DNA from 4 places in the Oceanobacillus sp. FSL W7-1309 genome. Region 4 is predicted to be linked to each of the others. Evidence: riboswitches for the same ligand, from Rfam matches in the RefSeq annotation. Region 4 holds a riboswitch; each other region holds the start of a gene.
The links. Region 4 has a riboswitch for thiamine pyrophosphate ahead of NST46_RS01265 (YkoF family thiamine/hydroxymethylpyrimidine-binding protein). Riboswitches for the same ligand answer to the same signal wherever they lie in the genome.
Positions count from the first base shown of each region.

Region 1: another riboswitch for thiamine pyrophosphate. It lies ahead of thiW (energy coupling factor transporter S component ThiW); the one in region 4 lies ahead of NST46_RS01265 (YkoF family thiamine/hydroxymethylpyrimidine-binding protein).
Region 2: another riboswitch for thiamine pyrophosphate. It lies ahead of NST46_RS02385 (3-oxoacyl-ACP reductase); the one in region 4 lies ahead of NST46_RS01265 (YkoF family thiamine/hydroxymethylpyrimidine-binding protein).
Region 3: another riboswitch for thiamine pyrophosphate. It lies ahead of tenA (thiaminase II); the one in region 4 lies ahead of NST46_RS01265 (YkoF family thiamine/hydroxymethylpyrimidine-binding protein).

Region 1 covers NZ_JBBOBX010000001.1:2,077,824-2,080,026, reverse strand. Annotated here, with positions in the region: gene NST46_RS09885 (LytTR family transcriptional regulator DNA-binding domain-containing protein) at 1-738, opposite strand, end outside; TPP riboswitch at 977-1,092, shown strand; gene thiW (energy coupling factor transporter S component ThiW) at 1,269-1,754, shown strand; gene thiD (bifunctional hydroxymethylpyrimidine kinase/phosphomethylpyrimidine kinase) at 1,832-2,203, shown strand, end outside.
Region 2 covers NZ_JBBOBX010000001.1:514,417-516,619, reverse strand. Annotated here, with positions in the region: gene NST46_RS02390 (LLM class flavin-dependent oxidoreductase) at 1-487, opposite strand, end outside; gene NST46_RS02385 (3-oxoacyl-ACP reductase) at 569-1,321, opposite strand; TPP riboswitch at 1,472-1,571, opposite strand; gene NST46_RS02380 (DNA alkylation repair protein) at 1,827-2,072, opposite strand.
Region 3 covers NZ_JBBOBX010000001.1:1,508,330-1,510,532, forward strand. Annotated here, with positions in the region: gene tadA (tRNA adenosine(34) deaminase TadA) at 1-45, shown strand, start outside; RNA gene ffs (signal recognition particle sRNA large type) at 112-377, shown strand; TPP riboswitch at 563-665, shown strand; gene tenA (thiaminase II) at 865-1,554, shown strand; gene dnaX (DNA polymerase III subunit gamma/tau) at 1,757-2,203, shown strand, end outside.
Region 4 covers NZ_JBBOBX010000001.1:288,073-290,275, forward strand. Annotated here, with positions in the region: gene NST46_RS01260 (ECF transporter S component) at 1-201, opposite strand, end outside; gene NST46_RS01265 (YkoF family thiamine/hydroxymethylpyrimidine-binding protein) at 194-802, opposite strand; TPP riboswitch at 899-1,005, opposite strand; gene NST46_RS01270 (sigma-70 family RNA polymerase sigma factor) at 1,121-1,660, opposite strand.

The DNA.
Region 1 (2,203 bases), 1.8 Mb from region 4:
CGTTGGAATTTTATTCAATTGAATTGGCTTTGTGTCTTTTTCATTATCTGTTTCTTCTGCTGGAATTAATTCTGTATCTCTTTCCTCTGTATCTTCCTCTGTTTCCGTCTCAATAATTCGTAAACCATCTTCATCCAATCGATAAACACGATCAGCAACCGTGACGGCACTTTCCATATTCCCAGTTAGAACAAGTATACTTTTATCTTCTTCTTGTATCTTTCTTGTAATATTAATAAATACACGTTTTGTCTCCATGTCTACATTCAAATCAGGCTCCTCAAAAACAAATAAAGAAGGATCCTGAATCAATAAACGTCCATATTGTACACGTTTCATTTCCGAAAATGTTAAATCTCTAATTCTCTTGTTTTTCTTTCCTTCCAGCTGTGTTAGATGGATAACTCGTTCAAACGTTTGTTTAACTTCATATAAGTCATAAAAAAATCGAAAATACTCAGAAACCGTTAATCTCTCATACATCCCATCTTCAAAAAAGCAAATACCAACTTGATGTAAAAATCCTCGCTTGTTTTCTGCAATAGTTACTTCCTTTACACGGATTTCCCCATTTACAATGGGGATTTTTCCGAGAATCATATTTAAAAGCGTGCTTCGAACATTTAGCGTTGAATAAATGGCAGTAATCTCCCCTTCAGCAATTTCTAAATTAAAAGCAGGAAATAGCTGTGTATCCTTTTCATGTTTTTCTATGTTTTTCATAGTTAAAATTGTCATTCTATCAGCCTTTCTTTAATACTTTTTTATATGTATCCTTTTATTCATTGTTATCTCCCATTACACAATAAAAAGTGCAATCACGTTCCGCTAAATCAAGAGTATGTACCATTTTTTTCGTAACGCTTCTACTATATAATTAGCAGACTACATTAGTTATACCATGTTTTCCATGTTAATAATGACAAAAGTTAAAAAATTTGTTAAGCTTAGAGATGAATTTACAATTCTATCGCATTTAAACTACTAGGGGTGCCCAAAAAGCGTGGGCTGAGAGGGAAGCGTGTATCATTTCCCGACTCTTATGGACCTGATCTGGTTAATACCAGCGGAGGGAAGTAGTCTGACATATGTCTAAACTATTTTTCACACGTATCAAGCTAGGTCCTAATGGATCTAGCTTTTTTTACGTCCAGTTCTAGCTCCGTGTCCGTAGCTGAACTCCAAAATTCAGGAAGCAGCAATTGCTATAAAGAAGCGTACTGGTTTACATCACTGCTTTTTGTGATACCCCAGAAATGGAGGACTTGATGAATCGAACACGTTTATTAACTACGATGGCAGTATTTATTGCAATTGGGACAATCACCGCTCAACTAATATGGTTTCCCGCTGGAATTGCTAGAGCCTATCCTGTCCAGCATGCAATTAATGTCATGGCAGCTGTTACGCTTGGACCAGGTCCAGCTGTCGTTATCGCTTTTATGATTAGCTTACTTCGCAATATGCTCGGACTAGGGACATTATTAGCATTTCCCGGTGCGATGGTTGGCGCCTTTTTAGCAGGTTATCTTTATAAAAAATCCAGCAAGAAATCATTAGCCGCTATCGGTGAAGGCGTTGGAAGCGGGATTTTCGGTGCACTTTTCGCTGTCCCATTTGCTTACATTTTTATGGGAAGTTCTGCCGGAGCATTCGCCTTTATCCCACCATTTCTCGTTAGTAGTATTACTGGTTCTATTATCGGCTTATTTATCGTATCCAGGGTTTCAAGTAAACGTTTAATTCGTAATTAAATTGCATGATTTATAAAAGGATTTGAAAGAACAACACTTATATGTGAGGTATCTTCTGAAAGGATGGTGTATAACCAATGAAACAAGTAGCATGTGCACTTACAATTGCCGGTACAGATCCAAGTGGCGGTGCAGGTATCCACGCTGATTTAAAAACATTTCAAGAGCTGCAAAGCTATGGGATGTCCGTAATTACTTCGGTTGTGGCTCAAAATACAACAGGTGTTCAAGCCGTTCACCATGTACCAATTGAAATAATTGAACAGCAATTAGACTCCGTGATTTCCGATATGCCTATTCACGCACTGAAAACTGGAATGATCGCCAATCAGGAGATGATGAAAGTTATCCAGAAAAAAATAGCAGCACTTCAAGTTCCATATGTCATGGACCCTGTTATGGTTGCAACGAGCGGAGATGCTTTAATCGAAGAAGAGGCACGTGATTAT
Region 2 (2,203 bases), 230 kb from region 4:
TCATTAAAGCAGCGAATTCATCTGCCTTTTCATAACGTTTGTCACGAGGAGGCAGCTCTTCCATACTATGATTCAACGCCTCTAAATCAGTCATGGAGGTAACGAGATTCCAGCCAACACGCCCTTTTGTAATATGGTCTAAGCTTAAGAGCTGCCGGGAAGCTGTGAAAGGATTAGAAAAAGTGCTTGAAATTGTTGCAACTAATCCAACATGATTTGTCACTTGGGAAATAGCTGTTAAATTGACTACTGGATCAAACCAAAATGCTGGCATATCACTGGCATGTTTAGCCGGAAATGATTGATTATCAGCAAAAAATACTGCATCAAAATAACCTTTTTCCGCAACCTGTGCTAAAGATTGATAATAAGAAATCTCCCCAATATGTTCAATGCTTGAGTCAGGCATTAACCAAGCAGCTTGATGGTGTCCGCAACCATACAGCAAAACACCTAAATGCAGTTGTCTTTCTTTCGTTTTTGTCATTTATTTACACCTCAACATACATCATTATTAACTGTCTTGTACATTCCGTTTTTGAAGGATCAGCTATCGTATTTTAAGCTATTAGTTCATTGTTAAACCGCCGTCTATTGTGAAATTTTGCCCTGTAATACCGTCAGCATTTTCTGAAGATAAATAAGCGACCATATTGGCTACATCTTGAGGTGTGGTCACTTTCTTCAATGGCGTTGATTGAGCAATTAAATCGAATACTTCTGGTGTTGTAACGGCACTCGCGTTAGTTGTTTTTAATAATCCACCTGAAACTACATTCGCTTTTATGCCATATACACCTAATTCGGCAGCGATATTACGTGTAAAACCGATTAATCCAGCTTTTGCTGTTGTATATTCATGGTAGGGTACAACAGGATTTTGATATAAATTTGTACCAATGCTTATAATACTTCCATTTTGTCGTTCAATAAATTGGGGGATGACGCTTTGAACGACATTAAATGCTGCTTTTAACGTACCATCCAGTTGTTTTTGATAATCTTCCCATGTAAGTTCTGTGAAGGATTTTTGTTTGGTTGGATCAAACTTGAAATCTATTAATGCATTATTGACGACAACATCTATTTGGCCAAAATATTCCGTTGCTTTTTTTATCAATTCATCTACTTCTTTACGATTTGTTACATCAGCCCGAATGGCAATAGCATTCTCTTCACCAATCTCAGAAACGAGCTTCTCAGCAGCTTCTTTGCTTTGATAGTAGTTGATAACCACTTGAAATCCTTGCTGTGCCAATGTCTTTGCAATAGTTGCCCCTAACCCTCTGCTGCTGCCTGTTACTAATACTGTTCTAATCATCCTAACCACTCCTATACTATTAATTTAGCGTGAAACTTACATCATAAAAATGATAGATAAAATAAAAAATACGCAACCTTCCCATAGGAAAGCTGCGTAAAAACAAATAACTACATATTAAGAATAAGGCATAAATGTTCTTTAAGTATGTATTTAGAGTTTACACTTTCCTACGCTAGTTTCAACTAGTTCAGGTTCAAAGGGTTTGAGTAATACTCATCTCAGTTAAATAACACCCCTAGTGCATATAATTAAGTTATATCCATATGTTATAATCTTTAGAAATTTATGTCAAGGGAATAGGGATGGTTAACGTAATTTTATGATTTTTTGCTATAAAAACGTGATTGTTTTTTTATTCAATTTATACTCTTGATCATAATGGATTCATATTTATAATCGATCATTAATTAACAGAGTTTAGGTTCCTTAAAAGGTTTGTTCAAATAAATGTTTTCTCAACAACAAAAAATCATTAGGGTCGCAGCAGACACACATACAAACATTAAAAACCTGCATATTTAGCAAACTGTTCAAATGTATTTTCATTCTCTATCAAACCACATATCCCACATTGAATACGGTATTTTGGCCCCTTATACATCTGATGGAACATTTCCGTACTCTCATCTGTATAACTTTCCAGTAATTCTCCAGTTTTTGCGTCTAGTTTAACAGGTATTGCGATTTGCTCAATGAGATTAAAGCGGGATTTATTTGTTTTGCAATTTGGACAACGGTATGGCTTGATCCGTATTGCACCTCCATATGTCTTTTAGTGATGACAGTCATTTTCTGATTTTCATGTTTATTGTGGCCTATTTGCTTTTTATTATTCGGGAAACTGTTTGTTTGGGAGTTTTGTTTTGGTTAATGAGCTTC
Region 3 (2,203 bases), 1.2 Mb from region 4:
TTACTAACGGATTTCTTTCGAGCACTTCGAAAAAGAAAAAAATAGTCGTAAACCGGGCGTATCCGCTTTTGATGTTGCATTTTGTCGATAATTTCGCTATAATGGTAAATACCGTGCTAGGTGGGGAGGTAGCGGTGCCCTGTACTCGCAATCCGCTATAGCGAGGCTGAATTCCCACTCTAGGTGTGGCGATTTTATGGTCTGCCTTAAGGGAGTGGTGTTGACGCCCGGGTCCTACGCAACAGGAACCCATGAACCCTGTCAGGTCCGGAAGGAAGCAGCAGTAAGTGGAATTTTCTGTGTGCCGTGGGGAAGCCTAGGCCGAGCCATGAACTTAAGTAACGCATAGGGTCGTCACATCGAAAGTGGGTGCACGGCTACATAATGCAATCAAACACTCTTTTAAACGCTATAAAGCATTTGAAAGAGTGTTTTTAAATTCACCTAGAAAAAATCTTTCTAAGCTGCATGCCATATGGATAAGAGTTGGATGTTGGGATTTTTTTCGTACGAATTATTTTACTTTTATGAAAAAATGGAATAAGATAGAAATAGAATATAAAAAATCCACTAGGGGTGCCATTTGGCTGAGATAAGATTCATTTCTTGATCCCTTTGAACCTGAACTGGCTAGTACCAGCGTAGGGAAGTGGAGCTGGTGACGTATACATAATTCTGTAACTGTATATAAAACCACTCCATTTCGGGGTGGTTTTTTTGTTCTTCATTCTAAATTTATAGAAAGGAGATGTTTTGATGGATATTATTGCAAAAATAAGAGAAGACTAGCCGTTTATTTTTAATATTACCAATGAAGTTGTAGTAGAAGTAGGCTATTAAACAAAATTAGGGGAGGAATTTTCTATGCGTTTTTCAGAGTTATTGCGAGAGGCTACGAAAGAGAGTTGGAAATTAAGTCTAGATCATCCGTTTGTACAGGGTATTGTAAGTGGTGATTTGCCACTGGAAACATTCAAAAATTATATTCTGCAGGATATCTATTATTTGAAGCATTACGGCAAGGTGCATGCTTTTGCGGCTGCACATTCAGATGATTTTCATGTTGCTGCTAAGCTGGCAGAAAAAGCAAAGAAAACAGCAGAAGCAGAGCTAACAGTGCATAAGGAGCATGCAGGGATTTTAAAGATTACCAATGCAGAAATTGAGAATTTTAAACCTGCACCAACTGCCTATGCTTATACATCGCATTTGTACCGTGCATCGTTGTCCGGAAGTTTAGCTCAAATTGTAGCTGCAATGCTACCATGTTACTGGTTATATGCTGATATTGGTTTGACTTACAAGGACGCAAAACCGAAAGAAGAAATTTACCAAAATTGGCTGAACACGTATGGTAGTGAGTGGTTCCAAGAGTCCACACAGGAAATGATTGACCTGCTCGATGGATTAGCGGAAAAGGCAAGTGAAACAGAAAAAGAGAAAATCAAAGAGCAGTTTATTCTTGCGAAAGAATATGAGCTCGCATTTTGGGAGATGTCCTATACGTTTGAAACATGGCTTTCGGAAAAAGCAACGAATCCGGCATCTGTTTAAAATTATAAAAACCAGGGTGGCTGATGATATGCCATCCTGGTTTCTTAGTCCCATAGAACAAACAAATCCTCTCCACCTATAACGAAATGTGACAGTAACTCCAGATGAAGGTTACAAAAAATATATTTAACCCTGTTTTGGTTCACATTCACCCCTAAAATCGGGTATAATTAGAAATAGATCATAGAGGGGAATCTGTATTATGAGCTATCAAGCTTTATATCGCGTTTGGCGTCCAAGAACTTTTGAGGATGTCGTAGGACAAACACATATTACGAGAACACTGCAGAATGCGATTGTACAAGATAAATTTTCGCATGCTTATTTATTCTCTGGGCCAAGAGGAACAGGGAAAACAAGTGCTGCCAAGATTTTTGCCCAAACAATTAACTGTGAGCATGCACCAGTCAAAGAACCATGTAATGAATGTGATGCATGTCGTGGCATTTTGGATGGCTCGATTTCAGATGTTATTGAAATTGATGCTGCATCCAATACGAGTGTCGATGATATTCGTGAAATCCGAGACAAGGTAAAGTATGCTTCAAGCGCAGTACCATATAAAGTGTACATCATTGATGAGGTACACATGATTTCAATTAATGCATTCAACGCATTACTAAAAACGTTAGAAGAACCACCAAAGCAT
Region 4 (2,203 bases):
AAATGCGGCCCCAGGCTTCCGTATAATGTAGGCTGCAATAATCGAAACAATAAACCAAATACCAAAAATAAAGTCATAGCCAATTGGTCCAAAGAAACCAACTAAGACTGCTCCAACTGGCAAAAAAGCTAAATAGACGACTGCGAACACAACGGACAAGGCTGCTAATACAACTATTTCTTTAAAGCGCCAATTATTCATTTTGATTCGTTCCTGTATGGGATGGACTGTTCGCTGACATCGAAACGGTCATTACCGTATGACTTGAGCCGCCTTCAACGGTTGCTTTAAACACTTTTTCCAATCCATCAAATATTGCAATCGCTTCACCATCTAATCGTGTAGCATAATGGGCGTGACTAACATCTACGTATTGCTTCATTGCCTCAATTTGACTGTAAATTACATCCATATAACTACCGCCGCCCAATGGATACAAGGAAAATTTTGCTGCAACCCGCTGCTTTATATGTTTGACATGCTCTGCATTCAGCGGAATCTCATCTTCTGCCATATAAGCCTCCCCCATTGAATCCCCAGGACATCCTAATGAATACGTAGCTTCAAATGCAACATGTTTCCCACTTTTTGCTGCATGAGCAAATATCGCCTTTGTCACATCAAAAACATGTGTCAGCTTTCCTCTTACAGTTGTTGTTACATCATCTGTATCCATATGAACCTTCGATGTATCTGCCTCCTCTAAAGCACCTTTAATAATCTCGATAAACTGATCACTCATCGGATGAATTGAAAAACTAGCTCCTGCAATATCACTTTCCGTACAAGTTTGATGTACCATTGTAAATTCCTCCTTGTTATATATATTTCCAAACAAAAAAACTACATCCCTGGGGAATGCAGTCTACATGTATATATCGATATCAATAGAAAGATATACAGATTGACTACACTTCCCCACGCTAGTATTATCTAGTTCGGGTGCAAAGGGTCAGAACAATCCAGTTCTTCTCAGCCGCTTTCACAGCTCCCCTAGCGTAAAAATAATGATGAAGTTTTCTGTCTTCAAGATACCACAGGCTTGATTTATTGTAAAGCACTTATTATTTTTAAAATTTAGTAATTGAATACGTTACCCATTAGACTATATATCCTTTTACTAATATCTAGCCACTCCACATTTTAACTTTCTCCTAGCCTCTTTTCCCCAGCTTTTTACAGCCTCCATCGAAACACCTTCTTGTTCAGCAATTTCTTTAACAGACATGTTCTCGATAATAAAATAGGTTACCCATTTCCATTGATTTCCGGTAAGTTGTTTTTTCACATGTTCCCAAAAAATCTCATCAGTTATCGGCTTTTCAGCTATCATCATTGGATAGGAAATAACATGACTACGATAACAATTTCCATTATGGAGAAGTCTTTTCTGTTCAATATTCAAAAGTATCTGCTTTTCCTTCTCTCTATTTGTCTTACGTATTAAATCTATCAAACGGTTGCGAATTATATAGTTGAAGTATGTTGTGAATGGGCCTTTATCTGGTTGATGCTTCTCGTATGCATTCCACATCGCCACTAAACCCTCTTGAAAAAACTCCTGTTCGGTGTCTCTAATATTTAATCGATGTATATGATAGTGAATTCTTCGCTCATTTTGTTCAACAATCTCTTCAAATGTTACGTTGTTATTGGTCATTCAATCCCTCCTCGTCTAAAATACACATTGGCTTTTAGACTTTTTCGTTCGATTTACAACCCTGTTCACTTTGATGGTACAAAGATAAAACGATTAACGAATGCTAGTCCGTTATTTCTTCTTTTTCTAATCACCTTCATTATAGAACAAATGTTCCTATTAATAAAGTGTTTTCCTTTAAGTAATTAATAGAAATGTGGGAGAGTTATTATTGAAAACATGTGATTTACCTTGCGATTCTCATTGGAGCGCTCACTGACTGGATTTTTGCAGATTAACATGTCATGCCGGCTCTTTCCTTTTCGTAAAATTTCTTAACTCGATTGTTTTTGTTTCTAAGTATCCGCGCCTCGGCTGTTTCTTCTCATCATTTCATCCAAAACGACCGTGACTGCTTTCTTATCGATAGATTCTTTCTGCTCTTTCAACCAAATTAACCGACACACATGTCTGCTGGGAAGCTTTCCAGAGGAGGCTGAGACCGTATTCTCAAAATGCTTCCGCCCGCAGTATTTCGTGGGGGAGTTAGCTCATACCACGGAG